DNA from 3 places in the Streptomyces sp. NPDC007917 genome. Region 3 is predicted to be linked to each of the others. Evidence: riboswitches for the same ligand, from Rfam matches in the RefSeq annotation. Region 3 holds a riboswitch; each other region holds the start of a gene.

Region 1 (9,705 bases), on a different contig from region 3:
CCCGCTCCCGGCGGGGCAGCCGCCCCGTGCCGGGCGCGCGCATCCGTCAGGGCGCCCCCTTCCTCCGGGACACCTGCTCCCGGCGGGGCATCCGCCCACTTCCGGGCGCCCGCATCCTCCGGCGCGTCCGCATCCACCAGGCCGCCCCCTTCCTCCGGGAGACCTGCTCCCTTCCGGCCGCCCGCATCCTCCGGGGCGCCCGGCCCTTCCGGGACGCCGAAGACCGGCAGCAGCCGGGAGGGGCCGCGGCCCAGCATCGACGGGGCGAGCAGCGACAGCGGGTCCAGATAGCGGTCCCCGCGGCGCAGGCCCCAGTGCAGACAGCCGGACGGGCAGTGGAAGGGGCCCGCGCCCAGGACGCCCACCACCTGGCCGGCCCGCACCCGCTCGCCTTTGGCCACCACGGCCCGCACCGGCTCGTAGGTCGTGCGCAGCGGCGGACGGCCGGTGCTTGACAGCTGGATCGTGAGCACCCCGCGCCCCGCGACCGGGCCCGCGAAGGACACCCGGCCCGCGGCCGCCGCCCTCACGGGCCGGCCGGTGCGGGCCGCCAGGTCCACCCCGCGGTGGCCCGCCGCCCAGGGCGTGGGCGGCGGCTCCCAGCCCCGCAGCACCGTCGGTCTGCCCGCGCCCGCCTCCGGCCCCACCGGCCAGACCCCCTCGGCACGAGCCGGGGCCCCGGGGGCCGGGGCAACGGCGGCCGGCGCCCCTGCCCCACCCGGCACCGAACCCCGGGATGCCGCCGCTGCCGTGGCCCACTCCGGCTCCGCCGCCGCCGCGGCCGGCCGGGCCGACAGCAGCGGGATCAGGCCGAATAAGACCACGAACGGCAAGGTCAGCCAGGTCGGCAACGCCGGAAGGATCAGCGCGGGCCGGTCGGGGGCCGGGGTCAGGGCCGGGCGGAGGCCGGGGTCCAGGGCGGGGCGGCGGGTCGGGCGGCGGGGTGGGTGGAGGGCCGGGGCGGTGGCGTGCGGTCGCATGGGAACACGGTGACGCGACTCGCCCGATCCGCGTGGATCATGGCCACGATCTGGGGACAACTCACGGGTTGTGGATATCGCCGTCACCCGGCACCGCACGGGTCCCGTACACTTCTTGTGGCGATCCGGGTCACCGGGTCGACTTCGCACGCCCCGCCACCGGCTCCCCGATCGGCGTCGATCCGCGCATCGATCCCCTCGGAACAGCACGGCGGCCGCGTCCCTCGGTCCTCGGACGAGCCCCCCGCAAGGGCCCCGCCCGTGGCAGACGCGCCGGGGCGTCAGGCGCGGCGGCCGCCCGGCCGCCGTGGAACCGAGCACTTCAAGGAGTACGGCCATGGCCGTCGTCACGATGCGGGAGCTGCTGGAGAGCGGCGTCCACTTCGGGCACCAGACCCGCCGCTGGAACCCGAAGATGAAGCGTTTCATCTTCACCGAGCGCAACGGCATCTACATCATCGACCTGCTCCAGTCGCTGTCGTACATCGACCGCGCCTACGAGTTCGTCAAGGAGACCGTCGCCCACGGCGGTTCCATCATGTTCGTCGGCACCAAGAAGCAGGCGCAGGAGGCGATCGCCGAGCAGGCGACCCGCGTCGGCATGCCGTATGTCAACCAGCGCTGGCTGGGCGGCATGCTCACCAACTTCTCGACCGTCTACAAGCGTCTGCAGCGCCTCAAGGAGCTCGAGCAGATCGACTTCGAGGACGTGGCCGCCTCCGGCCTCACCAAGAAGGAGCTGCTCGTCCTCTCGCGCGAGAAGGCCAAGCTGGAGAAGACCCTCGGCGGTATCCGCGAGATGCAGAAGGTGCCGAGCGCCGTCTGGATCGTCGACACCAAGAAGGAGCACATCGCCGTCGGTGAGGCGCGCAAGCTCCGCATCCCGGTCGTCGCGATCCTCGACACCAACTGCGACCCGGACGAGGTCGACTACAAGATCCCGGGCAACGACGACGCGATCCGCTCGGTCACCCTTCTCACCCGCGTGATCGCCGACGCGGTCGCCGAGGGCCTGATCGCCCGCTCCGGTGTCGCCACCGGTGACGAGAAGGCCGACAAGGCCGCCGGTGAGCCGCTCGCCGAGTGGGAGCGCGACCTGCTGGAGGGCGAGAAGAAGGCCGACGAGCCCGAGGCGGCCAAGCCCGCTGAGGCCGAGCAGCCCGCCGAGGCCGAGCAGCCGGCCGAGGCCCCGGCGGCCCCGGCCGCGGACGCCGAGCAGGCCTGACCACTCGGACCACGTGTGACGGCGGGGGAGGGTGCCTGGGGCACCACCCCCGCCGTTCCCCCGTAGAGCTTTCGACTTTCGAGAAGAGATTCACAGATCATGGCGAACTTCACCGCCGCCGACGTCAAGAAGCTCCGTGAGCTCACCGGCGCCGGCATGATGGACTGCAAGAAGGCGCTGGACGAGTCCGAGGGCCAGGTCGACAAGGCCGTCGAGATCCTGCGCGTCAAGGGCCAGAAGGGCGTGGCCAAGCGGGAGGGCCGCAGCGCCGAGAACGGCGCCGTCGTCTCCCTCATCTCGGACGACAACACCTCCGGTGTGCTGGTCGAGCTGAAGTGCGAGACCGACTTCGTCGCCAAGGGCGACAAGTTCGTGGCCGTCGCCGACGCCATCGCCGCCCACGTCGCCAAGACCTCCCCGGCCGACCTGGAGGCCCTGCTCGCCTCCGAGATCGAGGCCGGCAAGACCGTCCAGGCGTTCGTCGACGAGGCCAACGCGACCCTCGGCGAGAAGATCGTCCTGGACCGCTTCGCGCAGTTCTCCGGCGGCTACGTCGCCGCGTACATGCACCGCACCAGCCCGGACCTGCCGCCGCAGGTCGGTGTGCTGGTCGAGCTGGACAAGGAAGACGCCACGGTCGCCAAGGACGTCGCGCAGCACATCGCCGCGTTCGCGCCGAAGTTCCTGACCCGTGACGAGATCCCGGCCGAGACGGTCGAGAACGAGCGCCGGGTGGCCGAGGCCACCGCTCGTGAGGAGGGCAAGCCCGAGGGCGCCCTGCCGAAGATCGTCGAGGGTCGCGTCACCGGCTTCTTCAAGGAGAACGTCCTGGTGGACCAGGCGTTCGCCAAGGACAACAAGAAGTCCGTCCAGAAGGTGCTGGACGAGGCCGGTGTCACGCTCAAGCGCTTCGCGCGCTTCCGCGTCGGCGTCTGAGCGTCGGCGTCCGAGCCGAGCAGCGAATGACCGGCGACCCCGATAGGGTCGTAGGCAGCCAACCGTCAACCGGTCGGCCGCAGATGTGACGAGGAGGCCATTGCCGCAGAGGTCGATCAAGGACCCGTCCGGCAATGGCCTTCTTCGTATGTGCACGAGGAGATCTCCAATGAATCAGGGCGCGGGCGCCGGACAGGCCGCCGACGAGAACAACGCTCAGGGCAGGGTCAGACGCCGTCGGTTCCTGCTGAAGCTCTCCGGTGAGGCGTTCGCCGGAGGCGGGGGACTCGGGGTCGACCCGGATGTCGTGCACGCCATCGCCCGTGAGGTCGCCGCTGTCGTCCGGGACGGCGCGGAGATCGCCATCGTCATCGGTGGCGGCAACTTCTTCCGCGGCGCCGAACTGCAGCAGCGCGGCATGGACCGGGCGCGCTCGGACTACATGGGCATGCTCGGCACGGTCATGAACTGTCTCGCACTCCAGGACTTCCTGGAGAAGGAGGGCATCGACTCCCGCGTCCAGACCGCCATCACCATGGGCCAGGTCGCGGAGCCGTACATTCCGCTGCGTGCGGTGCGCCATCTGGAGAAGGGGCGCGTGGTCATCTTCGGCGCGGGTATGGGCATGCCGTACTTCTCGACGGACACCACCGCGGCCCAGCGCGCCCTGGAGATCCATGCCGAGGCCCTGCTCATGGGTAAGAACGGGGTGGACGGGGTCTACGACTCCGACCCCGCCCGGAACCCGGACGCGGTGAAGTTCGACGCCCTGGAGTACGGCGAGGTGATCACCCGCGACCTCAAGGTCGCCGACGCCACCGCCGTCACGCTGTGCCGCGACAACAAACTGCCGATCCTCGTCTTCGAGCTTCTCGCCGAAGGAAACATCGCGCGCGCGGTGAAGGGTGAGAAGATCGGCACGCTCGTGAGCGACCAGGGCTCCCGGGCCTGACGGCTCATACGGGGGATGGACAACGGCCTGCCGGTCGGACACCGTGCAGGAGAAGACGCACGCAGGGGCGAGGCTCTGCTTACTGATAACACCAGGAGCAAGTGGTGATCGAAGAGATCCTCCTCGAGGCCGAGGAGAAGATGGAGAAGGCCGTTGTGGTCGCCAAGGAGGACTTCGCCGCGATCCGCACCGGGCGTGCGCACCCGGCGATGTTCAACAAGATCGTGGCGGACTACTACGGAGCGATGACGCCGATCAATCAGCTGGCGTCGTTCTCGGTGCCGGAACCGCGGATGGCCGTGGTGACCCCGTTCGACAAGAGCGCGCTGCGCAATATCGAGCAGGCGATCCGCGACTCCGATCTGGGCGTCAACCCGAGCAATGACGGCAGCATCATCCGGGTGGTGTTCCCGGAGCTCACGGAACAGCGCCGCAAGGAATTCATCAAGGTGGCCAAGGGCAAGGGCGAGGACGCGAAGATCTCGATCCGCAGCGTCCGCCGCAAGGCCAAGGAGTCCATCGACAAGCTGATCAAGGACGGCGAGGTCGGCGAGGACGAGGGCCGCCGCGCCGAGAAGGAGCTCGACGACACCACCGCGAAGTATGTCGCGCAGGTGGATGAACTGCTCAAGCACAAGGAAGCCGAGCTGCTCGAGGTCTGATGAACGACTCATCCTGGGGGGCTCCGCCGAGCGCCCGCCTCCGGGGACCGGCCCAGCAGGGGCCCCCTCCCTCGCTTCGCGCCAAGGTGCCCTCGCCCTCGGCGGGTCCCGCGCACGACGTGGGCGAGGCGGCGCAGACTCGGCCCATGCCCACCGTGCCCCACGCAGGCGGAGACCCTTGGGATGCCGCCGACCGTGACCGGGGGGCCGCTCAGCCGAGCGGCCCCCTGTTCCGCGACGACCGGGAGCCGGAGCGCGGGCCGCGGCAGCCCGCCGCGCAACCGCCCACGCCCCCGGACCGCCCCCACCCCACGCCCTCCGGCGGCGCCGCTCAGCCCGGCGCACCGGGCAGCGCCGACCAGAGCGGGAGCGCCGACGAGATGGGCGGCTCGAAGAAGAAGAGCGCGGGCCGCAATCTGCCCGCCGCGATAGGGGTGGGCGTCGGCCTCGGCGCGCTGGTCGTCGCCTCGCTCTTCATCTACAAGCCGGTGTTCATCGGCGTCATAGCGGTCGCGGTGGTCGTCGGACTGTGGGAGCTGACCTCGCGGCTGGCCGAGCGCAAGGACATCCGCGTCCCGCTGGTGCCGCTCGCGGTGGGCGGCGTCGCCATGGTGGTCGCCGGTTATGTGCGCGGTGCGGAGGGCGCGTGGGTGGCCGTCGCGCTGACCGCCCTGGCCGTGCTCGTATGGCGGATGACCGAGCCGCCCGAGAACTACCTCAGGGATGTCACGGCCGGCGTCTTCGCGGCCTTCTATGTGCCGTTCCTGGCCAGTTTTGTCGCACTCATGCTCGCGGCCGACGACGGGCCGCGGCGGGTGCTCGTCTTTCTGCTGCTGACCGTGGTCAGCGACACCGGTGCGTACGCGGTCGGCTGGCGCTTCGGCCGCCACAAGCTCGCCCCGCGCATCAGCCCCGGCAAGACCCGGGAGGGGCTGCTCGGCGCGATCGCCTTCGCGATGGTCGCGGGCGCGCTGTCCATGCAGTACCTGATCAAGGACGGCGCATGGTGGCAGGGGGTGCTGCTCGGGCTCGCCGTCGCGATCAGCGCGACCCTCGGCGACCTCGGCGAGTCCATGATCAAGCGTGACCTGGGCATCAAGGACATGGGCAAGCTGCTGCCCGGCCACGGCGGGATCATGGACCGGCTGGACTCCCTGCTGCCCACCGCGCCCGTGGTCTGGCTGCTGCTGGTGATCTTCGTGGGGGGCGGCTGACCGGCCCCCCGACCGAAGGCTGTACGGCCTCGTGCCACGCGTGGCGCGAGGCCGTTCGCACGTCTGCGACACTGGTTGGACCATGCCCAAGCCCGGAGAACTCACATTCGTCGCGCCGCGCGGAGCCAAGAAGCCCCCGCGGCATCTCGCCGACCTCTCGCCCGCCGAGCGCCGCGAGGCCGTCGCCGCCCTCGGCGAGAAGCCCTTCCGCGCCGGCCAGGTATCGCGCCACTACTTCGCCCGCTACAGCCACGACCCGGCCCAGTGGACCGACATCCCGGCCGCCGCGCGCGAGAAGCTGGCGGCCGGGCTGCTGCCGGACCTGATGAGCGTGGTGCGCCACATCAGCTGCGACGACGACACCACCCGCAAGACCCTGTGGCGGCTCTTCGACGGCACGCTCGTGGAGTCCGTGCTGATGCGCTACCCGGACCGGGTCACCATGTGCATCAGCTCCCAGGCGGGCTGCGGCATGAACTGCCCGTTCTGCGCCACCGGCCAGGCGGGCCTGGACCGCAATCTGTCCACCGCCGAGATCGTCCACCAGATCGTCGACGGGATGCGGGCGCTGCGGGACGGTGAGATCCCGGGAGGCCCGGCGCGGCTGTCCAACATCGTCTTCATGGGCATGGGCGAGCCGCTGGCCAACTACAACCGCGTCGTCGGCGCCATCCGCAGGCTGACGGACCCGGAGCCGGACGGCCTCGGCCTGTCCCAGCGCGGCATCACCGTCTCGACCGTCGGACTGGTCCCGGCGATGCTGCGCTTCGCCGACGAGGGCTTCAAGTGCCGTCTCGCGGTGTCGCTGCACGCGCCCGACGACGAGCTGCGCGACACGCTCGTCCCGGTCAACACCCGCTGGAAGGTCCGCGAGGTCCTGGACGCGGCGTGGGAGTACGCGGAGAAGTCGGGCCGTCGCGTCTCCATCGAGTACGCCCTGATCAGGGACATCAACGACCAGGCATGGCGGGCCGACCTGCTGGGGCGGCTGCTCAAGGGCCGCCGGGTGCACGTCAACCTGATCCCGCTCAACCCGACGCCCGGCTCCAAGTGGACCGCGTCCAGGCCGGAGGACGAGAAGGCGTTCGTGGCCGCCCTGGAGGCACACGGCGTGCCCGTGACCGTGCGGGACACCCGGGGGCAGGAGATCGACGGGGCGTGCGGGCAGCTGGCGGCGGCGGAGCGCTGAGGGCCGGCTGATACGGTGCCCTGGCACCACCTCGTACACAGCTCTTACATCTCGTACAAGTGAACATTCCGACAGGGGAGCGCGAACAGCGCTGAGAGTGCGGCACGGCCGCAGACCCTCGGACCTGATCCGGGTCATACCGGCGTAGGGAGTCAGCCTCATATGAACAGCCGTCTTCGGCATGCCGTCGTCGCCGCCCTCTTCGGCTCGCTCGGCCTCACCACGCTCGTCGCCTGCGGCGAGGACTCTTCCGGCTCCTCCGGAGGCTCCGGCTCCAAGACCGTGAAACTGGTCACGCACGACTCGTTCGCCGCGTCGAAGGCCGTGCTGCGGGAGTTCACCCGGCAGACCGGCTACAAGGTGCAGGTGCTGCCGGGCGGCGACGCCGGGGCCGCTGTCAACCAGGCGATACTCTCCAAGTCGCATCCCCAGGGAGACGTCTTCTTCGGCGTCGACAACACCCTGCTCTCCCGCGCGCTCGACAACGACCTGTTCGCCCCCTACCAGGCCAAGGGCCTGGACAAGGTCCCGGCGGCCCTCCAGCTCGACCGGGCCGAGCACCGCGTCACCCCGGTCGACTTCGGCGACATCTGCGTCAACTACGACCGCGAGTACTTCGCCGACAAGAAGCTGGCCCCGCCGAAGACCCTCGACGACCTGACCAAGCCCGCCTACAAGAACCTCCTGGTCACCGAGAACGCGGCCACCTCCTCGCCCGGCCTCGCCTTCCTGCTGGGCACGGCCGCCCGGTATGGGGACGACGGCTGGCAGGGCTACTGGAAGAAGCTCAGGGCCAACGGCGTCGAGGTCGTCGACGGCTGGGAGCAGGCGTACTACGACCGCTTCTCCGGCTCGGCCGGCGGCGCCAAGGGCGACCGGCCGCTGGTCGTCTCGTACGCCTCCAGCCCGCCCGCCGAGGTGGTCGACGCCAAACCGCGGCCCGCGCAGGCCCCCACAGGGGTCGCGACGGGCACCTGCTTCCGCCAGGTGGAATTCGCCGGACTCCTCAACGGCGCGTCGAACACCAAGGGCGGCAAGGCACTGCTGGACTTCCTGCTGACCAAGCGGTTCCAGGAGGACGTGCCGCTCAACATGTACGTCAACCCGGCCCGCGAGGACGCGAAGCTGCCCGAGCTGTTCACGAAGTACGGCGTGAAGATCGCCGACTCGGCCACCCTGGAGCCCAGGAAGATCGCCAAGAACCGTGACCAGTGGGTCAAGGCATGGTCCTCGCTCGTCCTGTAAAGGGCCGCGAGCCGTCCTCGAAGACGCCCGAGGCGGCGAGCCGGCGCCCCGGGCGGCGTCGCTCGCGGCTGCGCGGGGCGGCGCTGCGGCTGGCCCTGATGGCCGTGCCCACCGCCTTCTTCGCGCTGTTCTTCCTCTATCCGGTGGCCGCCATCGTCGCCCGCGGGCTGCGCGTGGACGGCCAGTGGCGGCTGGGCCGCATCGGCGACGTGCTCACCGACCCGGCGGTCCTGGACATCCTGTGGTTCACCGCCTGGCAGGCGGCCGCCTCCACCGCCCTGACGCTGGCCGTCGCGCTGCCCGGCGCGTATGTCTTCGCCCGCTTCGCCTTCCCCGGCAAGCGGCTGCTGCGCGCCGTGGTGACCGTCCCCTTCGTCCTGCCGACCGTCGTCGCGGGCTCGGCGTTCCTGGCCCTGCTCGGCCACGGCGGGCTGCTGGACAACCTGTGGGGGGTACGGCTCGACACCACCGTATGGGCGATCCTCCTGGCCCACGTCTTCTTCAACTACGCGGTGGTGGTACGGACCGTCGGCGGGCTGTGGGCGCAGCTCGACCCGCGGCAGGAGGAGGCCGCGCGGGTGCTCGGCGCGAGCCGCCTGGCCGCGTGGCGGCGGGTGACGCTGCCGGCGCTGGCGCCCGCCGTGGCGGCAGCCGCCCTGATGGTCTTCCTGTTCACCTTCACCTCCTTCGGCGTCATCCAGATCCTCGGCGGCCCCCGGTACGCCACCCTGGAGGTCGCGATCTACCGGGAGACCGCCCAACTGCTCGACCTGCCGACCGCAGCCGTGCTGACGCTGATCCAGTTCGCGGCCGTGGCCGCGGTCCTGGCCCTGCACGCGTGGACCGTCCGGCGCCGCGAGAGCGCCCTGAAGCTGGTCGACCCCGAACAGACCGCGCGCCGCCCCCAGGGCGCGGCCCAATGGGCGCTGCTGTGGGGCGTGCTCGCCGTCGTGGCGCTGCTGATCCTGCTGCCGCTCGCCGTCCTGGTCGAGCGGTCCCTGGACGCCCCCGGCGGCTACGGCCTCGGCTACTACCGCGCCCTGCAGTCGGCCGCGGACAGCGGCGGGACGTTTTTCGTGCCCCCTGTGGACGCCCTCTGGAACTCCCTGCGCTACGCCGCCGTGGCAACCGTCTTCGCACTCGTCGTGGGCGGCCTGGCGGCCGCGGCGCTGACCAGAAAAGCGGGCAGACTGGTACGGGGATTCGACGCGCTGCTGATGCTGCCGCTCGGCACCTCCGCCGTCACCGTCGGCTTCGGCTTCCTCATCGCCCTCGACGAGCCGCCGCTGGACCTGCGCGCCT
Region 2 (9,705 bases), on a different contig from region 3:
CTAGCATCGAAGAGGGGATCGGGCCGGCGGCAAGGCCGGCCCGTACCGACTCGCTCAGCGAAGAAAGCAGGGACCGACGTGGCGACGAAGGGCATATTTCAGGGCTTGCCGTGGTGGGTGACATGGGTCGCCGTTCCGATCCTCGTGCTGGCCGTCTTCGGCGGCCTGATCATGAACGTGGTCGGGTTCGTGGTCGGTCTGGTCTTCAAGGCGCTGCTGCTGGTGGCGCTCGTCGCCGGTCTGATCTACCTCGTGCGGAAGTTCAGCTCGTCCTCGTCGTCCCGCGGCGACTGGTGACCCCGCGGCGACTGGTGACCCCGCGGCGACTGGTGACCCCGCGCCGCGGGTGCGCCGCAGCGGGCCTGGGGTACGCCGCGTGGGGGATACGCGCGATCCAAACCTCAGCTTGACGGCACCGTTCCGGTTAGAGTTCGAGTGCTCGACGTCTCCCGTTCCGGGCGTCTGCCTCGCAACACACCCCGGGGGTGCCTGTTGACGAAAGCGAACTTGGCCGCGGCCGGTGAACCGGCTTTGAACTCCCACGTCATAGGCCGGCGCCGCCCCGCCCGGCCCGGCGAGCGGATCCCACTCGCCCGCGCCCGCCTCCTCGATCGCAGCCGCGCGGACAGCCGCGGCAACTCTGGCCATTTCCAGTCCCTCACATGAGGCAAACCGACTCCGCCCCGCAGTCGAGTCGCTACGCTCCAGAGTCGGCCGAGATATCAGCTCCCTCCCAATCCCTATCAATATCTGAAAATTCACTTCTTGTGGCCCGCTGGAGGTAGGCGGACCACGGCGTCAAGAGGCCAGGCCGTTCAAACCTGGCCATTCGCAATCAACTCGGGGCGGCGAACGATGCGTGACATGCGCGACACAGTCCAGGCAGAAGTGACGATGACCTTCCTGGTCTCCCAGGACCTCTCCTTCCGGATCCCGGTCGAGCTGGCCTACGACAGCAGCGACCCGTACGCAGTCGAGATCACCTTCCATCTGCCCGGCGACGCGCCCGTCAGCTGGGCCTTCGCCCGGGAGTTGCTGCTGGACGGGTTGAGCAAACCCTCGGGCGAGGGCGATGTGCGCATCGCCCCGGCCTCACCGGAGGGGCTTTCGGACGTCTTCATCAGACTCCAGGTGGGGGCCGAGCGGGCGCTGTTCCGGGCCGGTGCCGCGCCGCTGGTGGCCTTCCTGGACCGTACGGACCGGGTGGTTCCGTTCGGTCAGGAGCAGGCGGCCTGCGACCCGGTCGGCGACCTGGACGCGGAGCTGGACCGGATCCTCGCGGAGGACCGTTACGCCGGCTGACGCCCGCGCGCCCGACGCCGCCGCCCGCGCCCGCCCCGGCCCCCGTGGCCACCCGGCTCCGCGCCGCCCTGTGGCGCGCGGTCCGCGGAGACCACGAGCGCGGCAAGCGCGGTGGTCACCGGCACCGAGGCGACGAGGCCGATGCTGCCCACGAGCGTCCGTACGATCTCCTCCGCGACGATCTCGCTCGTCGCGACCGTCCCCACTCCGCTGTCCGCGATCGAGAACAGGAGCAGCAGCGGCAGCGAGGCACCCGCGTACGCGAGCACCAGGGTGTTCACGACGGACGCGATATGGTCCCGCCCGATGCGCATCGCGGCCGCGTACAGCTTGCGCCAGCCCGCCGTGGGGTCAGCCTCCCTGAGCTCCCACACCGCGGAGGTCTGGGTGACGGTCACATCGTCCAGTACACCCAACGATCCGATGATCACCCCGGCCAGCAGCAGACCGCGGATCTCGATGTTCGGATAGAGGCCGTGGACCAGCCCCGTCTGGTCGTCGGTGTTGCCCGTCAGGCTCGCCCAGCCGATGAACAGCGAGCCCAGCAGGCCGATCAGCAGCAGCGAGATGAGCGTGCCGAGCACGGCGACGGACGTACGGGCCGTCAGCCCATGGCACATGTACAGCGCGATGAGCATGATCGCGCTGCCCCCGATCACCGCGACGACCAGCGGGTTGGAGCCGTCGAGGATCGCCGGGAGGATGAACAGCGTCAGCACCCCGAAGCTGACCGCGAGCGCCACCAGCGCGAAGACGCCGCGCAGCCGTCCGACGGCCACGACCGCGAGCGCGAACAGCCCGGCGAGCAGCGCCATGGGCAGCGTCCGGTCGACATCGGAGACGGAGTACTGAAGATTCTTCGGCGCCTTGGGCGCGTACGCCAGCTTCAGCTTCTGCCCGGCGGAGAACTTACGGGACGCGTTCGGCTGCACGATCTCCTCGAATGTGCGGCCCTTGTCCTTCCCTGATGTGACCTCGATGGTCGCCTTCTCGCAGATGGTCTTCTTGCCGGGTCCCCCGGCCGCGCCCCCCTGCTCCGCGGCCGCCTGGCCCGGCTCGGTGGGCTGCTGCGGCTGGGCGTTGACATCGGCACAGTTGACCTCCTCGACCTTCACCACCCGCCCGGCCACGGTCTGCTGGTCGAAGCCGAGCCCGCTGCGCTCATGGGCCTTGTGGTCGGGCGTGCCCCCCGGCCACAGCACGATCAGGCCGGCGACGACGGCCACGGTGAACGGGATGAGCACCGCCGCGATGACCTTGCGCAGATGGGTGGAGACGGGCGTGGCTGGGCCATGGCTGTGCGAATGGCCGTGGGCATGGCTCTGCTGCGGTGTCGAGGTCACCGTCAGATCATCGCAAGAGCGAGGGCCCTCTGTTCATCGCCGCAGGAGAACCGTTAGCGTGGGTGACACCTTTGCAATCGCGGGAGCTCGGAGCACCGGGCTGAGAGGGCGCTGATGGTGACGGCCCGGGGATGACCCCGGGCTCCATGCTGCGCCGACCGCTGAACCTGTTACCGGGTAATGCCGGCGTAGGGAGTGGGTCTCAATGACTCTGCAGGATGCACGCACGCCCGAAAAGCGCACGCAGTCCGATACGGGCTCCGCCCGGGGCGGCTGGCATAAGGGATATGTCACCGGCTCGCGGCCGGACCTCCGGGTCCCGGTCCGCCGAGTGCACCTCACCAATGGCCAGGACGTCACGCTGTACGACACCTCCGGCCCGTACACCGACCCCCAGATCGAGACAGATGTCCGCCGCGGCCTCGCGCCGCTGCGGCAGAACTGGATCCTCGCCCGCGGCGACACCGAGGAGTACGCGGGCCGCCCCGTCCGCCCCGAGGACGACGGCATCAAGCACACCTCGCCGCGCGGCGGGCTGCGCAACCTCGACGCGGTCTTCCCCGGCCGCCCCCGCCAGCCCCGCCGGGGCCGGGACGGCGCCGCCGTGACCCAGCTCGCGTACGCCCGCCGCGGCGAGGTCACCGCGGAGATGGAGTACGTGGCGCTCCGCGAGAACGTCTCTCCCGAGGTGGTCCGCGAGGAGATCGCGGCCGGCCGGGCGGTCCTCCCGGCCAACGTCAACCATCCGGAGATCGAGCCGATGATCATCGGCAAGCGATTCCTGGTGAAGGTCAACGCCAACATCGGCAACTCCGCCGTCACCTCCTCCATCGAGGAGGAGGTCGAGAAGATGACCTGGGCGACCCGCTGGGGCGCCGACACGGTCATGGACCTCTCCACCGGCCGCAACATCCACACCACCCGCGAATGGGTGCTGCGCAACTCCCCCGTCCCCATCGGCACGGTGCCGCTCTACCAGGCCCTGGAGAAGGTCGACGGCAAGGCCGAGGAGCTGACCTGGGAGATCTACAAGGACACCGTCATCGAACAGGCCGAGCAGGGCGTCGACTACATGACGGTGCACGCGGGCGTACGACTGCCGTACGTCCCGCTGACCGCCCGCCGCAAGACCGGCATCGTCTCGCGCGGCGGCTCCATCATGGCGGCGTGGTGCCTGGCCCACCACAAGGAGTCGTTCCTCTACACCCACTTCGAGGAGCTCTGCGAGATCCTCGCCGCGTACGACGTCACCTACTCGCTCGGCGACGGACTGCGCCCCGGCTCCATCGCCGACGCCAACGACGAGGCGCAGTTCGCGGAGTTGCGCACGCTCGGCGAACTCAACCGGATCGCCAAGCGGCACAACGTCCAGACGATGATCGAGGGCCCGGGCCATGTCCCGATGCACAAGATCAAGGAGAACGTCGACCTCCAGCAGGAGATCTGCGAGGAGGCCCCCTTCTACACGCTCGGCCCCCTCACCACCGACATCGCCCCCGCCTACGACCACATCACCTCGGGCATCGGCGCGGCGATGATCGCCTGGTGGGGCACGGCGATGCTCTGCTACGTCACGCCGAAGGAGCACCTGGGCCTGCCGGACCGCGACGACGTCAAGACCGGCGTCATCACCTACAAGATCGCCGCCCACGCGGCCGATCTCGCCAAGGGCCACCCCGGCGCCCAGGAGTGGGACGACGCCCTGTCCGACGCCCGCTTCGAATTCCGCTGGGAGGACCAGTTCAACCTGGCCCTCGACCCGGACACGGCCCGCTCCTTCCACGACGAGACGCTTCCGGCGGAACCGGCGAAGACGGCGCACTTCTGCTCCATGTGCGGGCCGAAGTTCTGCAGTATGAAGATCTCCCAGGACATCCGGCGTGAGCACGGGGGCGCCATGGACACGGCCGAGGTGGAGGCCGGGATGGCGGAGAAGTCGAAGGAGTTCGCGGCGGCGGGTAATCGCGTATATCTGCCGATCGCGGACTGAGTGGCGGTAATGTGCGGGGGGCCCGAAGCCGCAACTTCGGATTGCGACTTCGGGCCCTCGTGCCGTGCTGGGGCCGGGCTACTTCACGTGGACTACTTCACGTGGACTACTTCAGGACGTACACCGGAGCGCCGTCCGGGGTCAGCCCGGTCTGCCGGATGCAGCCGCGCTTCTGCAGCATGCGCAGGGCGTCATGCACGCGGTGCTCGGTGAGCCCGGTCTTGGACGCGATGGTGCTCAGCGGGTACAGGCATTCGCCCTGGTCGATGATCGCGGGCAGGATGTGCAGGGCCACGGCCCAGATATCGGCGGTGATCACGAGGTTGCGCTCGCGCCACTCGGCGATCACCGAGGCCGGTGTCATGGGGGTCGGCGCGGGCAGATCCCGCTGGCGTGTGCTGTCTCCGATGTCCCCGAAGCGGTCAGCGAGCCGGTTGATCGCCATGGGGATCTCGCTCATGTACTGCATCAGCACATGGACTGCGGTCTGCCCGGCGGTGAACGACTCCCGCTGGACGGCGGTGGACTCGCGGATCGCCTCGATCATCTCGCGCTGAACGCGCTCCGCGTCGCGCTGCGCTTCCCGCTGTGTCTTGGCGACCTCCTTCTGTGCCTCCACGGACTTCCGCATCATCTCGACGCTCTCGCGGCGCAGTTCCTGGGCCTCGCGCTGCATGGCGAGCATCTGCGCGTCCATGTCGAGGTTGTGCTCCTCGAGCCGGACGATGGCGTCGGCGACCTCCTTCGGCATGGCGTAGGCGGTCGGGGCGTCCGGGGCCGTGGGCTGTACTTCGGCCTTTTCGAGCTCGTACGAACCGTGCCGCTGGATGGAGACCACGACCTCGGTCACCCAGTTCTTGAAGGGTTCGGACTCCGGCTTGGTGCAGCCGTTGACCAGCCGGATGAGGCCGGGCAGACTCACCATGCGCATAGACTTTTTGAGCCCGTGACCTGCAATATTGCGCGAACTATCACTCCCATAGACGCTTTGCGCAAGCTCTTCGAGACTTACGCGCCAGTCTTCGGGGACGTGCCAGATAAGCGCCTGACGGGTGTTCGTGTAGCCCAGGTCTTTGGCCACATCCACTGCCGGGAACCAGTGGGTCCCATCGGGCATCGTGAGTCGCCGTACGCGGGCTCCGGTCGCCGCGAAAACGAAGTCGTTGATGTTGATCGCGTCCTGCTTGCCCGCCGGGTTCGGCGGGGTGTTCTGTGTGCTCACGGGAGCATCACCTCCATGCCGGACGTTATGGATCCCGATGGGCAAACAACCCACGATTAAGGGCGAGTTCGCTCAAAAGGTGGGGAGTGAACCATTCCGCTGGCGCGAGATCACCGACCCTGAACGACGACCCCTGGAGCAGCCTCGATGGACAACCGACACGCACTACGCGTCGTCAACGCCCAGTTCGCCGACATACTCGGCAAGGCGAAGGAGGAGGACTGGGAGCTGCCCACTCCCTGCAGTGAGTGGACCATCCGCGACCTGGTGCGCCATGTGATCGCCGGGCACGTCATGGCGACCTCCCTCCTGACGGGGGAGGAAGTCGTCGCCGCGCCCGGTGACACCGTCGAGGTGTGGGCGGCGCGGGTGGAGTGGGCGGCGGAGGGGGAGGGGGCGTTGGAGCGGATGGTGCGGCATCCGGTGTTCGGGGAGTTGAGCGGGGACGCCGCCGTGATGATCCGCTGGGGGGATGTCTGCGTGCACGCCTGGGATCTCGCCCAGGCCCTCGGTGTGGATTTCACGCCGGAGCCGGGGCTGGCCGAGGCCGCGCTGGAATGGCTGGTGCCGCTCGGTCCGGGCCTCGGCGCCTCGGGGATGTTCGGGGAGGGTGCCGATCCAGGGCCCGGGGCCGATGCCTTCGCTCGGGTGCTCGCCATCACCGGGCGGGGTGCTCGGCCGGCGGGCCGGCCGATCGCCTAGTCCGGCTGGTGTTCCGGATCGCCGTAGTCCGGGCTGGTGAAGTCCGGGCTGGTGAAGCGGGGGCGGGTCTTGGGGACGTCGCCCTTCGTGGAGAAGCCGGGGCGGCTGTAGCCGAGGTGGGGGGTGCGGCCGACGGCCTCGGACCGGGTGGGGACGTAGGTCGAGGAGGGGCGCGTCGGGGAGGAGGCGGGGGGCGGGGCCGGGGAGGTGTGGGAGCCGTCGGCGGCCGCCGGGTCGGCGAGCGCGTCGCGCAGGAAGGGCACCACGCCGCGCTCAAGCAGCGCCAGTCGCCAGGCCTCTCTGGTGCGGTCCACCTCTTCGCGTTGCGCGCTGCGCGCGCTGCCCCGGATCGCGCCGGTGCCGTTGCGCATCGCGGTGAGCAGGAGGCCGACGGCGGCGATCAGCAGGCCCGCGGCGGTGAGCGCGGCGAACAGCCAGCCCGCGGTGACCATCGGCTGGGCTATCGACGGCGTGGGGTCGAGCAGGTGCAGCAGATAGCCGACGAGGAGGAAGATGACCGCCGCGGTGCCGGCCAGGACCGGGGCCAGGACGGAGAGCACGGCGGCGAGACCCGCGCCGGACGCCGCGTCCCCCACCGCGGTGGCGAACCCGCCCGCGGTCGTCACCTCGCCCGCCGCGCCGTTCTCCGCCGCGTCCGCGGCCGGGAACGCGTTGTCGCCGATCGTGTCGGGGGCGACGGTGTCGGGCCAGCCGGACGGCGCCGGCTGGCGCAGCTTCTCACGGGCGGTCACATAGTCGTGGTATTCGTCGGCCGCGCACGCCGCGATGGCGGCCGCGGCGTTCATCGCCATGGTGCGCAGCTGCTCGCTGTTGAGCCGCTGCCCGACGCCGCTGAGATTCGCGCGGCGGTCCGCGGTACGCAGCGCCTCGTCGAGAACCCGCTCGAACTCCGGGCGGTCCTCGATCAGCAGGTGCGGAGCGCTGTTCATGTGCATCCCCCGATGCTCCGTAGGGCCTTGATGCCGGCTGTCACCGGGCAGTGGGGCGGAAACGGAGGAGAGCCTGCTACGGATAAGCCGATGGTAGAGCCGATCCGGCGCGGGGTGACAGTAGGTTTCCCGAATTCGCTCCGCGTCGGTGAAACTGTCTATCTTCCCCGCGCGGCGTGGTATGAACCCTCAAAATCCTCAGTCATTCAGCGGAAGTTGGACGACCAGCAGCTTTCCGGCCATCGTGACACCGCCGTCCATGGCGACGGCGAGGTTGTCCGCGTAGATGTGCGGGCCCTCGACGGTCGGCGCGCCGCCGTCCTCGTCGTCCTCGGAGCCGACCTCGCCGAGCAGATACGGAATCGGGCTGTGTCCGTGGACGATGCGCTGTCCGCCGTAGGTGTCGAGCAGTTCGCGGACGGCCAGGGGGCCGGCGTCCTCGTCGCGGAAGGCGAAGCGCTTGGTGAACTTGCGGAACAGGTCCCAGCACTCGTCGGCGTCGCTGCGCTGCAGCGTCTCGGTCACGGTGTCGTTGACGGCCTCGATGGAGTCGCCGTATTCGAGGTACGCGGTGGTGTCGGAGTGCACGAGCAGATGGCCGTCCTGCTCGGCCATCGCGTCGAGCCGGGACATCCACTGCAGGTGGTGGTCCTCCAGCCGCTCCATGTCGGTGCGCTGGCCGCCGTTGAGGAGCCAGGCGGCCTGGAACGAGGCGGTGCCGGCGCCGGAGTTGACGGGGGTGTCGCCGAAGCGTTTGGCGCCGATGAGCAGCAGTTCGTGATTGCCCATCAGGGCCTTGCAGTAGCCGCCGGCGGCCGCGGCCTCGGCGGAGAGCTGCATGACGAGGTCGATGACGCCGATGCCGTCGGGTCCGCGGTCGGTGAAGTCGCCGAGGAACCAGAGCCGGGCGTTGCCGGCGGACCAGTTGCCCTTGGCGTCGATCAGCCCCTGGGCGGCCAGCGCCTCGCGCAGTTCGTCGAGGTAGCCGTGGACGTCGCCGACCACGTACAGCGGGCCGGGTCCGTCGGCCTCGGGCGCCTGGGCGCGCTCGGGGTCGGGGACCGGGGTGAGCTCGACGGTCGGGCGGTCCTGCGGGGGCACCAGGGGGGTGTCCGGGAGGGTGTGCCCGGGGCCCATGACCGGCAGGGAGCGCTCGGTGGGCGTGTACTCCGCGGGCCGTGTCGGCGCGAAGGGGGGCGCGGGCGCGGCGGGGGGCGCGGGCTGCGCGGCGGGCGCCGGAGGCGGGGCGGGCTGGGCCGGGTCGCGGGGGACCCGGCCGTGCGGGGCCGCGCCGTGGGACATCCCGCCGTACGGGTTCGGGGCGGGGGGAACCGCGCTGCCCTGGAGCGGGCCGGGCGCGGTGGACGTGCCGTACGCGGGTACGGGCGGGACTGCCGCCGTGGTCCGTGCCGTGGCTCCCAGACCGGCCCCCTGAGTCATCGACCCCTCCACCATCGCGCCGCCGTGCCACCGTGTGGACCATGCCTGGTCGAGGGCGGTCCGTGGTGTCGTCCGCCCATCATAGGAATGACCGTACGGGCTTGTGACGCACCAGGGGGCCGTCAATCGGGGCGCGGTCCCACTTCGACGGTCTTTTATCCCGGATTGGCCCGGTAGGGAAAGCCGATCGGGTTCGGGTGCGTCTCGCGTCATCCTCAAGTCTTCCTCAGGTCAACCCCCGGCACGGCTGCGCGGCGCGCTCACCGTGGTGCGTGGCGGACGCCGTTGGGAGGACGTCCGCACGATCAGTTCGGTGGGTATGACCCGCTCGACGGGATGCTCGGCGCACGGTCCCTCGATGGCGTCGATCAGGAGCTGCACGGCGGCGGTGCCGATCCGGCGGGGCTTGAGGGAGAGGGTGGTGACGGGCGGCTCGGTGGTGCGGTAGATCGCGGACTCGCTGCAGCACACCAGCAGCAGGTCGTCGGGGACCCGCAGACCGTGGCGGCGGGCGGCGGCCAGCAGGTCGGTGCCGTTGGGGTCGAACAGGCCGTAGACGGCGTCGGGGCGGTCGGGGCGGGCCAGCAGGCGGTCGGCGGCGACGGCTCCGGCGCACGGGTCGTGGGCCGGGTACTTCTCGTACACCGGGTCCTGCCCGACCCTGTCGCACCAGTGCAGATAGGCGGTGGTGGACAGCCGGGTGTAGGTGTCGGTGGTGGTGCCGGTGAGCAGTCCGACGCGGCGGGCGCCGGAGTC
Region 3 (9,705 bases):
GCAGCCCGTCCAGGAGAAGGATCCGATCGGTGATCATCTCCGCGTGCTTCATCTCGTCGAACGATTCCGCCCGGGTGTAGGCCGCGAGCTTCGTCCAGCCGAAGTTGTCCTGCATCTTCGAATGCAGGAAGTACTGGTTGATCGCGGTCAGCTCACCGGTCAGCTGCTCGTTGAGAAACTCGAGGACCTCGGGGTCGCCCTGCATCGAAGGGGCTCCTTCCAATCCGAACGGGATGGCGGGTTGTGCGCATCGTCGCACCGCGCTGTCGAGAGCGTCCAGTAAGTGCACGCTTAGTATGAGTTGCCCGGATAGCTGCTGCCCTGGTCACGACCACCCCCGATGGTCTGACACCATGGAGTCCATGGGTCAGTCGGAAAGCCGCGAGGGGGAGCCCGGACAGCTGCCTCCGGGGCAGCGGCTGCAGCGCGGTTGGCCGGTTACGCACTATGGGCCGGTCCCCAAGTTCAAGCCGGACCGCTGGGAGTTCCGGGTCTTCGGCGCCACGGCCGACGGGGAAAAGCACGCCTGGACGCATGACGAGTTCTCGGCGCTGCCGTACTCCACCGTCGTGGCCGATCTGCACTGCGTGACGAAATTCAGCATGCTGGGCGCGGAATGGGGCGGCGTGGCGGCGCGTCGGATCGTGGAACTCGCGCCGCCCGCTCCCGAGGTCACGCATGTCATGGTGTGGGCGGAGTACGGCTTCAGCTCGAATCTGCGGCTCTCGGATTTCACCGCCGAGAAGACCATCTTCGCCACCCACAAGGACGGCGAGCTGCTCACCGCCGAGCACGGATTTCCGGTCCGGCTGATCGTCCCCCATCTCTATGCCTGGAAGGGGCCCAAATGGGTCCGGGGCGTGGAGTACATGACCGCCGACCGCCGTGGCTTCTGGGAGGAGCGCGGCTACCACAACATCGGCGACCCGTGGCAGGAACAGCGCTACTCGTACCAGGAGCAGCCGGGGGAGGGCCCGGAGCTGTAGCGGTGCCCCGGCGGCGTCGGTGGCCCCGGCGGGGTCAGTGGTACTGGTGCACCACGGCGTGGCCCTTGCCGCGGCCGATCATCCACCGGTTGACGGGGGTGGTCACCGCGAAGGCGACCACGAAGGACAGCGCGAGGCTGAGCCAGAACAGCGCGTCGGACAGCGTCGCGTCCATCGCTCCCGGGAAGACCAGGATGGTCGCGTTGTCGGCGAGCTCCATCACGGTGATCGAGACCGTGTCCGCGGCGAGCGCGACCTTGAGGGCCGTACGCGGGTCCAGTCCGGCGCGCAGCACGCCGCGCATGGTGAGCGAGTAGCCGAAGACGAAAGCGAGCATGATCGCCAGGACCATGGTCGGGGCGTTGTGCCAGCCGAGCGCGGTGCCGATGGCCATGCCCAGGATCTCGCCGATGGCGCAGCCGGTCAGGCAGTGCAGCGTGGCCTGGGCGGCCATGGCCCAGTTCGCCGGGGCGTGGCCGGCGTGTGTCCCGTGGCCGGTATGACCTGCGTGATCGGTGTGGTCGGTTAGGTCGGCGTCGCCGTGCTGGTGGTGCTCATGGCCGGCGTGTGCGTCGTGCCGCTCCATCGGGGTCACTCTCCGGAGGGTGATGGTGTTCCTGCCGTCTTTCCTTCCACCAGCTCAGATACCCCACCGGGGTATTCCCGATGCCTGTCAACTCTCTGCCGTCAGCTGTCGCGGAGCTCCTTGAGCCGCGCCACGTCCGCCGCGTGCCCCTCCTTGCCGCCCGGCGTCTCGATCACCAGCGGCACCCCCTTCGTCGCCGGATGCCGGAACAGCTCCCGGAACGGATCGGCGCCGATATGGCCCGCGCCGATGTTCTCGTGGCGGTCCTTGTGGGCCCCGACGACGTCCTTGGAGTCATTGGCGTGGATGAGTTTCAGCCGCCCCTTGCCCGTGACCGCGACCAGCTCGTCCAGCGTCTTCTTCATCCCGCCCGGGGCCGCCAGGTCATGACCGGCGGCGAAGACATGGCAGGTGTCCAGGCAGACGCCCAGCTTCGGATGCCGGTCCAGCGCGTCGAAGTACGGGCCCAGGTCCTCGACCAGCGCACACAGCGAGGCGCCCTGCCCGGCCGTCGGCTCGAGCAGCAGCCAGGGGTCGTCGTCGTGGCTCAGCTCGTCGAGCAGCGGCAGGACGCGCTCCCGCACCTGGGCGATCGCCTTGGGCCGTGCCCGGCCGCCGGTGGCGGAGCCCGTGTGGACGACGACGCCCGGCGCGCCGATGGCGCGGCCCCGCCGCAGCGAGTGGCGCAGCGAGTCGACCGACCGCTCGGCCGTCTCGGCGCTGTGCGAGCCGAAGTTGATCAGGTAGGGGGCGTGCACGTACGCCTGGACCGACTGCTCGGCACACGCCGCGCGGAACTTCTCGTCCTGCGCCGCCACCCCGCGCGGGGTGGCCCAGCCACGCGGGTTGGCGACGAAGACCTGGACGGCCTCGGCGCCGATGTCACGGGCGTACGGCAGGCCGACGGTGGCCAGGCCGCCGGCCACGCGGATATGGCCGCCGACCGGATTGCGGTCGCGGGTGCGGTTCTTGGGCGTACTCACGAGCCCAGGGTGCCAGTCCGGGCCCGACGGCCGTGAGCCGGGCCCGGGGGAGATCCCCTGAGGGCTCCCTCAGGGGACGCCCTAGAAGACTCCCTTGAACTTGATCGTGACGGTGCTGCCCTTGGGTGCCTTGTCCCCGCCCTCCACCGACTGGTCGGAGACCTTGTCACCGGGGAACAGCAGCGGCTTGTCCACGTCGACCTCGAAGCCCGCCGCCTCCAGCGTCTGCTTGGCGTCGCCCTCGGACATGCCCGTGACGTCCGGCACCTCGATCATCTCCTGGCCCTTGGACAGGGTCAGCGTCACCTTGTCGCCCTTGGCGCCCACGGCGCCCCCGTCCGCGGCCGGGGACTGGTCCGCGACCGAGCCCTTGTCCTCGTCGGAGAAGACCCGCTCCGACGCGATCTCCACCGTGAATCCCGCCTCGGTCAGCTCGGCCCGGGCGTCCTCCTCGGACTCGCCGATCACATCGGGGATCTCGATCTTGGGGCCCCTGCTGACCATGATCCCCACGGGGGTGTCCGGCCGGCGGGTGGTGCCGGCCTTCGGGTCGGTGCTGAGCACCGAGCCCTGGGGCGTCTCGTCGCTGAAGTCCTCGGTCACCTCGCCGACGGACAGATTCGCGTCCGAGATCTGCTGCTTCGCCTGCTTGAGCGGCATACCCACGACATTGGGCACCTTGGTGCGCGGCGGCCCGTCGGAGATGTGGACCGTCACCGTGCCGGTGTCGCGGATCTGCTTGCCGCCGCCCGGGTCGGTCTTGATGACCCTGCCCTTGTCCACGGCATCGCTGAACTCCCGGGTGATCTTCACCTCGAGCCCGGCGTCCTTCAGCTTGTTCCGGGCGTCCGCCTCGGACTTGCCCAGCACATAGGGCACCTTGGTGAACTGGCCGGAATTGATGTACCAGATGCCCACCCCGAGGCCGAGCGCGAGCAGCAGCCCGACCACGATCGTCACGATCCCGCGGCGCGGCAGCCGGCCGCGGCCGGCGGGCCGCGGGGGGCGCCCGCCCTGCGGCGGCTGAGGCGGCAGCTCCAGCCGGCTGGTGAGATTGAGCTGCTGCTCATCGGCGGGCACCGGCCCCCCGATGCCGCCGACCGGGCGCGGGATCACGCTCGTACGGTTCTCGGAGCCGTCGTGCGCGTCCGCCTTGGCCTGCGGGGGCACGGCGTCGAGCTGTTCGTCGCTCAGCGCGGCACGCGCTTCCCGCGCGAGGCCGAGCAGTTCGACGGCGTCGGCGGGGCGCTGCCCGAGCTCACGGGCGGTGGCCGCGGCGACCAGGCCGTCCAGCTGCGGCGCGACCCCCGGCGCACTCGCGGAGGGCGGGGGCACGTCCTCGTTCAGCCGCTGGTAGAGGACCTGCGCCGGGGTGGTCCCGGTGTGCGGTTTGGCGCCGGTCAGCATCTCGTAGAGCACCACACCGCAGGCGTAGACATCGGCGCGGGTGTCGGCCGTGCCGTGCTCGATCTGCTCGGGCGCGAGATAGGAGACGGTGCCCAGCAGGGTGCCGGTGGAGGCGCTGGTGTTGGTGTCCACGGCCCGCACCAGTCCGAAGTCGGCGACCTTCACCCGGCCGTCGTCGCCGATCAGCACGTTCTCCGGCTTCATGTCCCGGTGGACGAACCCCGCGAGGTGCGCCGCCCCGAGCGCGGCCAGCACCGGCTCCAGGATGTCCAGCGCGGCCCGCGGCTGCAGCGCGCCGCGCTCACGCAGCACATCGCGCAGCGTGCACCCGGCGACGTACTCCATCGCGAGATAGACGTGGGAGCCGTCGGTGCCCTGGTCGTACACGCCCACCACATTGGGGTGGGCGAGCCTGGCCACGGATTTCGCCTCGCGGATGAAGCGCTCGACGAAGGAGTCGTCGGTGGAGAGCGACTGATGCATCACCTTGAGGGCCAGTACGCGGTCGAGCCGTGTGTCGACGGCGCGGTAGACCGTCGCCATGCCGCCCACGGCGATGCGCGCCTCGACGCGGTAGCGGCCGTCGAGCAGCTGTCCGACCAAGGGATCATGCAGGGTCGTATCCACGAGAGAGCAGTCTACGAGCCGCTACGACACGCAAGGTCGCTTGCCAGGCCCGGGCGCGGGACTGGTGCCGAACGGTGACATGCCCTGGCCGCGCGCGTGTTCCTGGCCGTACGCGCGCCCTTTGAACACGGGCCCTAGTTGTGCGACGCGGCGGCCAGCGCGGACAGCTCCTCCAGCGCGGTGGTCCAGGTCGCGGCGGCGTACTCCGCGTGCTTGGCCTTCGCGTCCTCCGGCACCGCGAGCTCCTGGATGCCGCTTTCGGCCAGGCGGAGCCGGGTGCCGTGGCCCTCGGCGGAGAGCGCGAACTCCACCAGGGTCGAGTCGCCCGGTTCCGCGCCCAGGGGGCGGTCCGGCTCGCTGGCGAGCCGGAAGCGGAACAGCGCGTCCGGCACCGCCTTCTCCACCTTGCCGTGGAACTCCCCCTGGTCATCCCAGCGGAAGCGGAGCGTCCCGCCGGGACGCGGGTCGATCTCGCACCCCTCGAACGCGTACCAGACGCGGATGTGCTCGGGGGTCGTCAGCACCCGCCACACGCGGTCGACGGGCGCCTGGACGTACACCTCGCGCTCGATCCGGTCGGCCACCATGCCACCACGCTAACCGCTCACCGCCCTACCCGAACGCCGGGCGCTCCGGGTCCAGCGCGGCCAGCCCCTCCGCAGGTGAGGAGGCGTGGGCGAAATGGCGGCGCGGGATGCGGCCGGCGCGGTGCGCCAGCCGGCCGGCCCGGACCGCGTGCCGCATGGCCTCGGCCATCAGGACGGGCTCCTGGGCGCGGGTGACGGCGGACGCGAGCATCACCGCCGCACAGCCCAGCTCCATGGCGAGCGCGGCGTCCGAGGCGGTGCCCGCCCCCGCGTCCAGGATCACCGGGACCGTGGCGCGCTCGACGATCAGCTGGAAGTTGTGCGGATTGCGGATGCCGAGACCGGAGCCGATGGGGGAGCCCAGCGGCATGATCGCGGCGCAGCCCACGTCCTCCAGTTTGCGGGCCAGGACCGGGTCGTCGTTGGTGTACGGCAGGACGGTGAAGCCGTCGTCGACCAGCGTCTCGGCGGCGTCCAGCAGCTCGACCGGGTCGGGGAGCAGGGTGCGCTCGTCGGCCACCACCTCCAGCTTGACCCAGTCGGTGCCCAGCGCCTCCCGCGCCAGCCGGGCGGTCAGCACCGCCTCGCCGGCCGTGAAGCACCCGGCGGTGTTGGGCAGCACGCGGATGCCGTGCCGGTCGAGCACCGACAGGACCGAGCCCTGCACGGTGGGGTCCAGGCGGCGCATCGCGACGGTGGTGAGCTCCGTACCGGAGGCGAGCAGCGAGCGCTCCATGACCTCCAGGCTGGGCGCGCCGCCGGTGCCCATGATCAGGCGGGAGGTGAAGGCGGTCCCCGCGATGGTGAGCGGGTCCGGGTCCGGGTCCGGGGTCCGGTTCCGGTCCGGGTCCGGTGCAGGCCCGGGGCGGACCGTGGCGTACGTCGTGTCGTGCATGGTGTCCTGCGTCGTCTCGGCCATCTGGGTTCAGCCTCCTTGGACCGCGGTGAGGACCTCGACCCGGTCTCCGTCGACGAGCGGGGTGGCGGGCCACTGGCCGCGCGGGACGACCTGTTCGTTGACGGCCGCGGCGACCCCCGAGCGCGCCGGGGTCAGCTCCGCGACCAGCAGGTCGAGGGTGGTGCCGCCGGGGAGCTCGCGGGGCTCGCCGTTCACGGAGACGGTCATGGAGGCGGTCGGGCCGGTCATGGGGGCGCTCATGAGGGCTGCTCCTGCGGTACGGGGGTGGTGGGGCTGACGGGCGCGGCCTGGAAGCGCCGCGGGGAGAACGGCCGGGCCTCGTCGGGGAGTTCGCCGCGCGTCAGCGCCTCGGCCATGACATCGCCCGTGACGGGGGTGAGGAGGACGCCGTTGCGGTAGTGGCCGGTGGCCACGAACAGGCCGGGCAGCGCGCTCGGGCCGAGCAGCGGCGCGTTGTCGGGGGAGCCGGGGCGCAGCCCGGCACGGGTTTCGACGAGCGGCAGCTCGGTGATGCCGGGCACCAGCTCATGCGCGTCGCGCAGCAGTTCGTAGACGCCGCCCGCGGTGACCGTGGTGTCCCAGCCGAGCTCTTCGGAGGTGGCGCCGACGACCAGCTCGCCGTTCTCGCGCGGCACCAGATAGACGTGCCCGCCGCGCACCTCGGCCCGTACGGTCCGGGACAGGAACGGCGCGTACGCGGGCGGCACGCGCAGCCGCAGCACCTGGCCCTTGACGGGGCGTACGGGGGGCAGCACGTCCTCCGGGACGCCCGCGAGCCGTCCGCTGAAGCTGCCCGCGGCCAGCACGGTCCGCTCGGCGGCCAGCCGTGTGCCGTCGGCGAGTTGGACGCCGGTCGCGCGGTCAGCCGTGAGCGTGAGCCGCTCCGCGCGGGCGCGGTGGAAGACCACGCCGGCCCGTTCGCACGCGGCCAGCAGCGCCGCCGCCAGCCGCCGCGGGTCGACCTGATGGTCCCCGTCCACGCGCAGGCCCCCGCGCACGCCCGGCGCGAGCATCGGCTCCAGGCGCCGGCATTCGCGCCCCGTCAGCCACTGTGACTCCAGTCCGAGCCGCCGCTGGAAGTCATGGAGTTCGCGCAGGTGGGCACGGTCGTCGGGGTCGAAGGCCACGGCGAGCGTGCCGCAGGCGCGGTAGCCGACGTCCTGGCCGCTCGCCTCCTCCAGCTCGGCCACGAACTCCGGATAGCGGCGCGCGGAGGCCAGGTTGAGGGCGAGCAGCGTCTGCTCGCCGTAGTGGAGCTCGGTGACGGCCGCGAGCATCCCGGCCGCCACCTGGGCCGCGCCGCCGCCCGGCGCCGGATCGGCGACGGCGGTGCGCAGCCCCCGCTGGGCCGCCCGCCAGGCCGTGACCAGGCCGATGACACCGCCTCCGACGACCAGCGCGTCGTACGGTCCGTCCGGCGGTCCGTCCGATGGCCCGTCCGGCTGCGTACGTGAGGATGTGCGCGATGCGTTCGCGCGCGATGCGTGCATGGCTGTAACGCCCCTCCCTTCGCCGGCATGACCCGGATCAGGTTCGTACGGTCGGAGGCCGCTTCAGCCTCCCTCTCAGCCCGGTGCGTCCGGGCTCCCGCGAGTGCTTCGTCCCGCCAACCCTAGTACGAGGCCGGAACCGCCCGGAAGGGCGAGCGCCGCCGGGCGACCCGCCCGCGGCCGCTCCTGTGCCGGAGATCTCGTCCGCCGGTTCTCCGGTCGGCCCCTCGCGCCGCCCTACAGTGATCGTGTGAGCGATGAGACGACGAAATCGGCGTCCGCGGGGGGCAGCGGGCAGCAAGTGGTGATCGTCGGCGCGGGGATGGCCGGGGTGCAGACCGCCGTCGCGCTGCGTGACCAGGGCTGGACCGGCGGCATCCTGCTGCTCGGCGCCGAGGCGCACCAGCCGTACGACCGGCCGCCGCTGTCCAAGGCCGTCCTGCTCGGCAAGGCCGAGGGCTCGGCCTTCGACGTGGACTTCGCCGCGCTCGGCGTCGAGCTGCGCCTCGGGGTGTCCGTCACCGGCCTGGACACCGGCGCGCGGCGGCTTCAGACCGCGGCGGGCCCGGTGCCGTACGACGTCCTGGTGATCGCCACCGGCGCCGAGCCGATCACCCTGCCCGGCGGCGAGGGCGCGCCCGGCGTGCATCTGCTGCGCACGCTGGACGACGCGGAGCGGCTGCGCCCGGTGCTCGCCGGGCAGCGCGAGATCGTGGTGGTCGGGGCGGGCTGGATCGGCGCGGAGTTCGCCACGGCGGCGCGCGAGGCGGGCTGCGCCGTGACCGTCGTGGAGGCCGCCGACCGCCCGCTGGCGGGCGCCCTCCCGGCCGAGGTCGCGGCCCCCATGGCCGGCTGGTACGCCGACTACGGCGTCGAGCTGGTCACCGGCGCGCAGGTGGCCTCCGTGGACGAGCAGGGGGTGCTGCTCCGGGACGGCACCCGGCTGAGCGCCGACGCGGTGGTCATCGGCATCGGGGCGCGGCCCGCCACGGGCTGGCTGGCGGACTCGGGCGTCGAGCTGGCCCCTGACCGGTCCGTCGCCGCCGACGAACAGCTGCGCACCTCGGCGCCCGACGTGTACGCCGTCGGGGACTGCGCGTCCTTCCCCTCCGCCCGCTACGGCGAGCGGCTGCTGGTGCACCACTGGGACAACGCCCTGCAGGGGCCGCGCACCGTCGCCGCCAATGTGGTCGGCAGCCGGAACGCGCACTTCACCGGTTCGGTCTACGACCCGGTGCCGTATTTCTGGTCCGAGCAGTTCGGCCGCTTCGTGCAGTACGCGGGCCACCACGCCGCCGCCGACGAACTCGTCTGGCGCGGCGACCCGCAGGGCGCGGCCTGGTCGGTGTGCTGGCTGCGCGACGGGGCGCTGGTCGCCCTGCTGGCCGTCGGCCGTCCGCGCGATCTGGCCCAGGGCCGCAAGCTGATCGAGCAGGGCTCCCGGCTGGACCGCGGCCGCGCCGCGGACCCGTCGGTGCCGCTCAAGTCGGCGGTCCTGTGACCCTCGGCGCGCCCCGGCGGTGACCTCGGCCGAGGGCGGCTGACGCGGGCGCGGCGGCACCTGTGCCGGGTGCCCGACTACCCACTGTCAGTCCCAGATGGCAGGCTTGTCCCGTGACCGAGATTGACGCAAAGATCGATGCTCTCGTCCCCGCCTGGCTCACCCTCCCCGACGTCGCCGAACGGCTCGGTGTCGAGGTGACGCGCGTGCGGCAGCTGGTCAAGGAGGGTCAGCTGATCGCGGTGCGCCGTGGCGAGAACCGGGTGCTCCAGGTGCCCGCCGAGTTCATCGGTGACGGAAAGGTCGTCAAGGGCCTGGTGGGCACCCTGACGCTGCTGAAGGACGACGGCTTCAGCGACGAAGAGATGCTGGAGTGGCTCTTCACCCCGGATCCGAGCCTGCCGGGCACCCCGGCCCAGGCCCTGCGCGAGAATCGCGGCACAGAGGTCAAGCGCCGCGCCCAGGCGCTCGCCGTCTGAGCCGCCGCACCACCATCCGTACCGTCTGAATCACCACCGCTGAATCACCACCGCGGCGTACGGGCCGGCCGCTCCGGTCCGTACGCCGCCGACATGCCGCCGACACGTCGCCGACCCAGGGGAGAGCCGTCCCGATGGCC

Evidence for each region. Region 3 has a riboswitch for thiamine pyrophosphate ahead of thiO (glycine oxidase ThiO). Riboswitches for the same ligand answer to the same signal wherever they lie in the genome.
Region 1: another riboswitch for thiamine pyrophosphate. It lies ahead of ACFZDL_RS15320 (thiamine ABC transporter substrate-binding protein); the one in region 3 lies ahead of thiO (glycine oxidase ThiO).
Region 2: another riboswitch for thiamine pyrophosphate. It lies ahead of thiC (phosphomethylpyrimidine synthase ThiC); the one in region 3 lies ahead of thiO (glycine oxidase ThiO).

The regions. Positions count from the first base shown of each region.
Region 1 covers NZ_JBIBKK010000007.1:46,634-56,338, reverse strand. The annotation lists gene ACFZDL_RS15355 (peptidoglycan DD-metalloendopeptidase family protein) at 1-980, opposite strand, end outside; gene rpsB (30S ribosomal protein S2) at 1,318-2,205, shown strand; gene tsf (translation elongation factor Ts) at 2,305-3,141, shown strand; gene pyrH (UMP kinase) at 3,311-4,093, shown strand; gene frr (ribosome recycling factor) at 4,198-4,755, shown strand; gene ACFZDL_RS15330 (phosphatidate cytidylyltransferase) at 4,755-5,969, shown strand; gene rlmN (23S rRNA (adenine(2503)-C(2))-methyltransferase RlmN) at 6,052-7,158, shown strand; TPP riboswitch at 7,222-7,326, shown strand; gene ACFZDL_RS15320 (thiamine ABC transporter substrate-binding protein) at 7,321-8,403, shown strand; gene ACFZDL_RS15315 (iron ABC transporter permease) at 8,502-9,705, shown strand, end outside.
Region 2 covers NZ_JBIBKK010000032.1:57,557-67,261, reverse strand. The annotation lists gene ACFZDL_RS40045 (DUF5326 family protein) at 79-297, shown strand; gene ACFZDL_RS40040 (SsgA family sporulation/cell division regulator) at 865-1,302, shown strand; gene ACFZDL_RS40035 (YibE/F family protein) at 1,290-2,645, opposite strand; TPP riboswitch at 2,715-2,857, shown strand; gene thiC (phosphomethylpyrimidine synthase ThiC) at 2,851-4,635, shown strand; gene ACFZDL_RS40025 (BRO family protein) at 4,742-5,752, opposite strand; gene ACFZDL_RS40020 (TIGR03086 family metal-binding protein) at 6,005-6,559, shown strand; gene ACFZDL_RS40015 (hypothetical protein) at 6,556-7,515, opposite strand; gene ACFZDL_RS40010 (metallophosphoesterase) at 7,708-8,949, opposite strand; gene ACFZDL_RS40005 (LacI family DNA-binding transcriptional regulator) at 9,181-9,705, opposite strand, start outside.
Region 3 covers NZ_JBIBKK010000005.1:287,295-296,999, forward strand. The annotation lists gene bfr (bacterioferritin) at 1-205, opposite strand, end outside; gene ACFZDL_RS11685 (sulfite oxidase-like oxidoreductase) at 363-986, shown strand; gene ACFZDL_RS11690 (DUF4396 domain-containing protein) at 1,021-1,572, opposite strand; gene ACFZDL_RS11695 (deoxyribonuclease IV) at 1,674-2,555, opposite strand; gene pknB (Stk1 family PASTA domain-containing Ser/Thr kinase) at 2,637-4,589, opposite strand; gene ACFZDL_RS11705 (SRPBCC domain-containing protein) at 4,724-5,176, opposite strand; gene ACFZDL_RS11710 (thiazole synthase) at 5,202-6,095, opposite strand; gene thiS (sulfur carrier protein ThiS) at 6,102-6,302, opposite strand; gene thiO (glycine oxidase ThiO) at 6,332-7,585, opposite strand; TPP riboswitch at 7,582-7,696, opposite strand; gene ACFZDL_RS11725 (FAD-dependent oxidoreductase) at 7,836-9,086, shown strand; gene ACFZDL_RS11730 (Rv2175c family DNA-binding protein) at 9,200-9,565, shown strand; gene thiE (thiamine phosphate synthase) at 9,700-9,705, shown strand, end outside.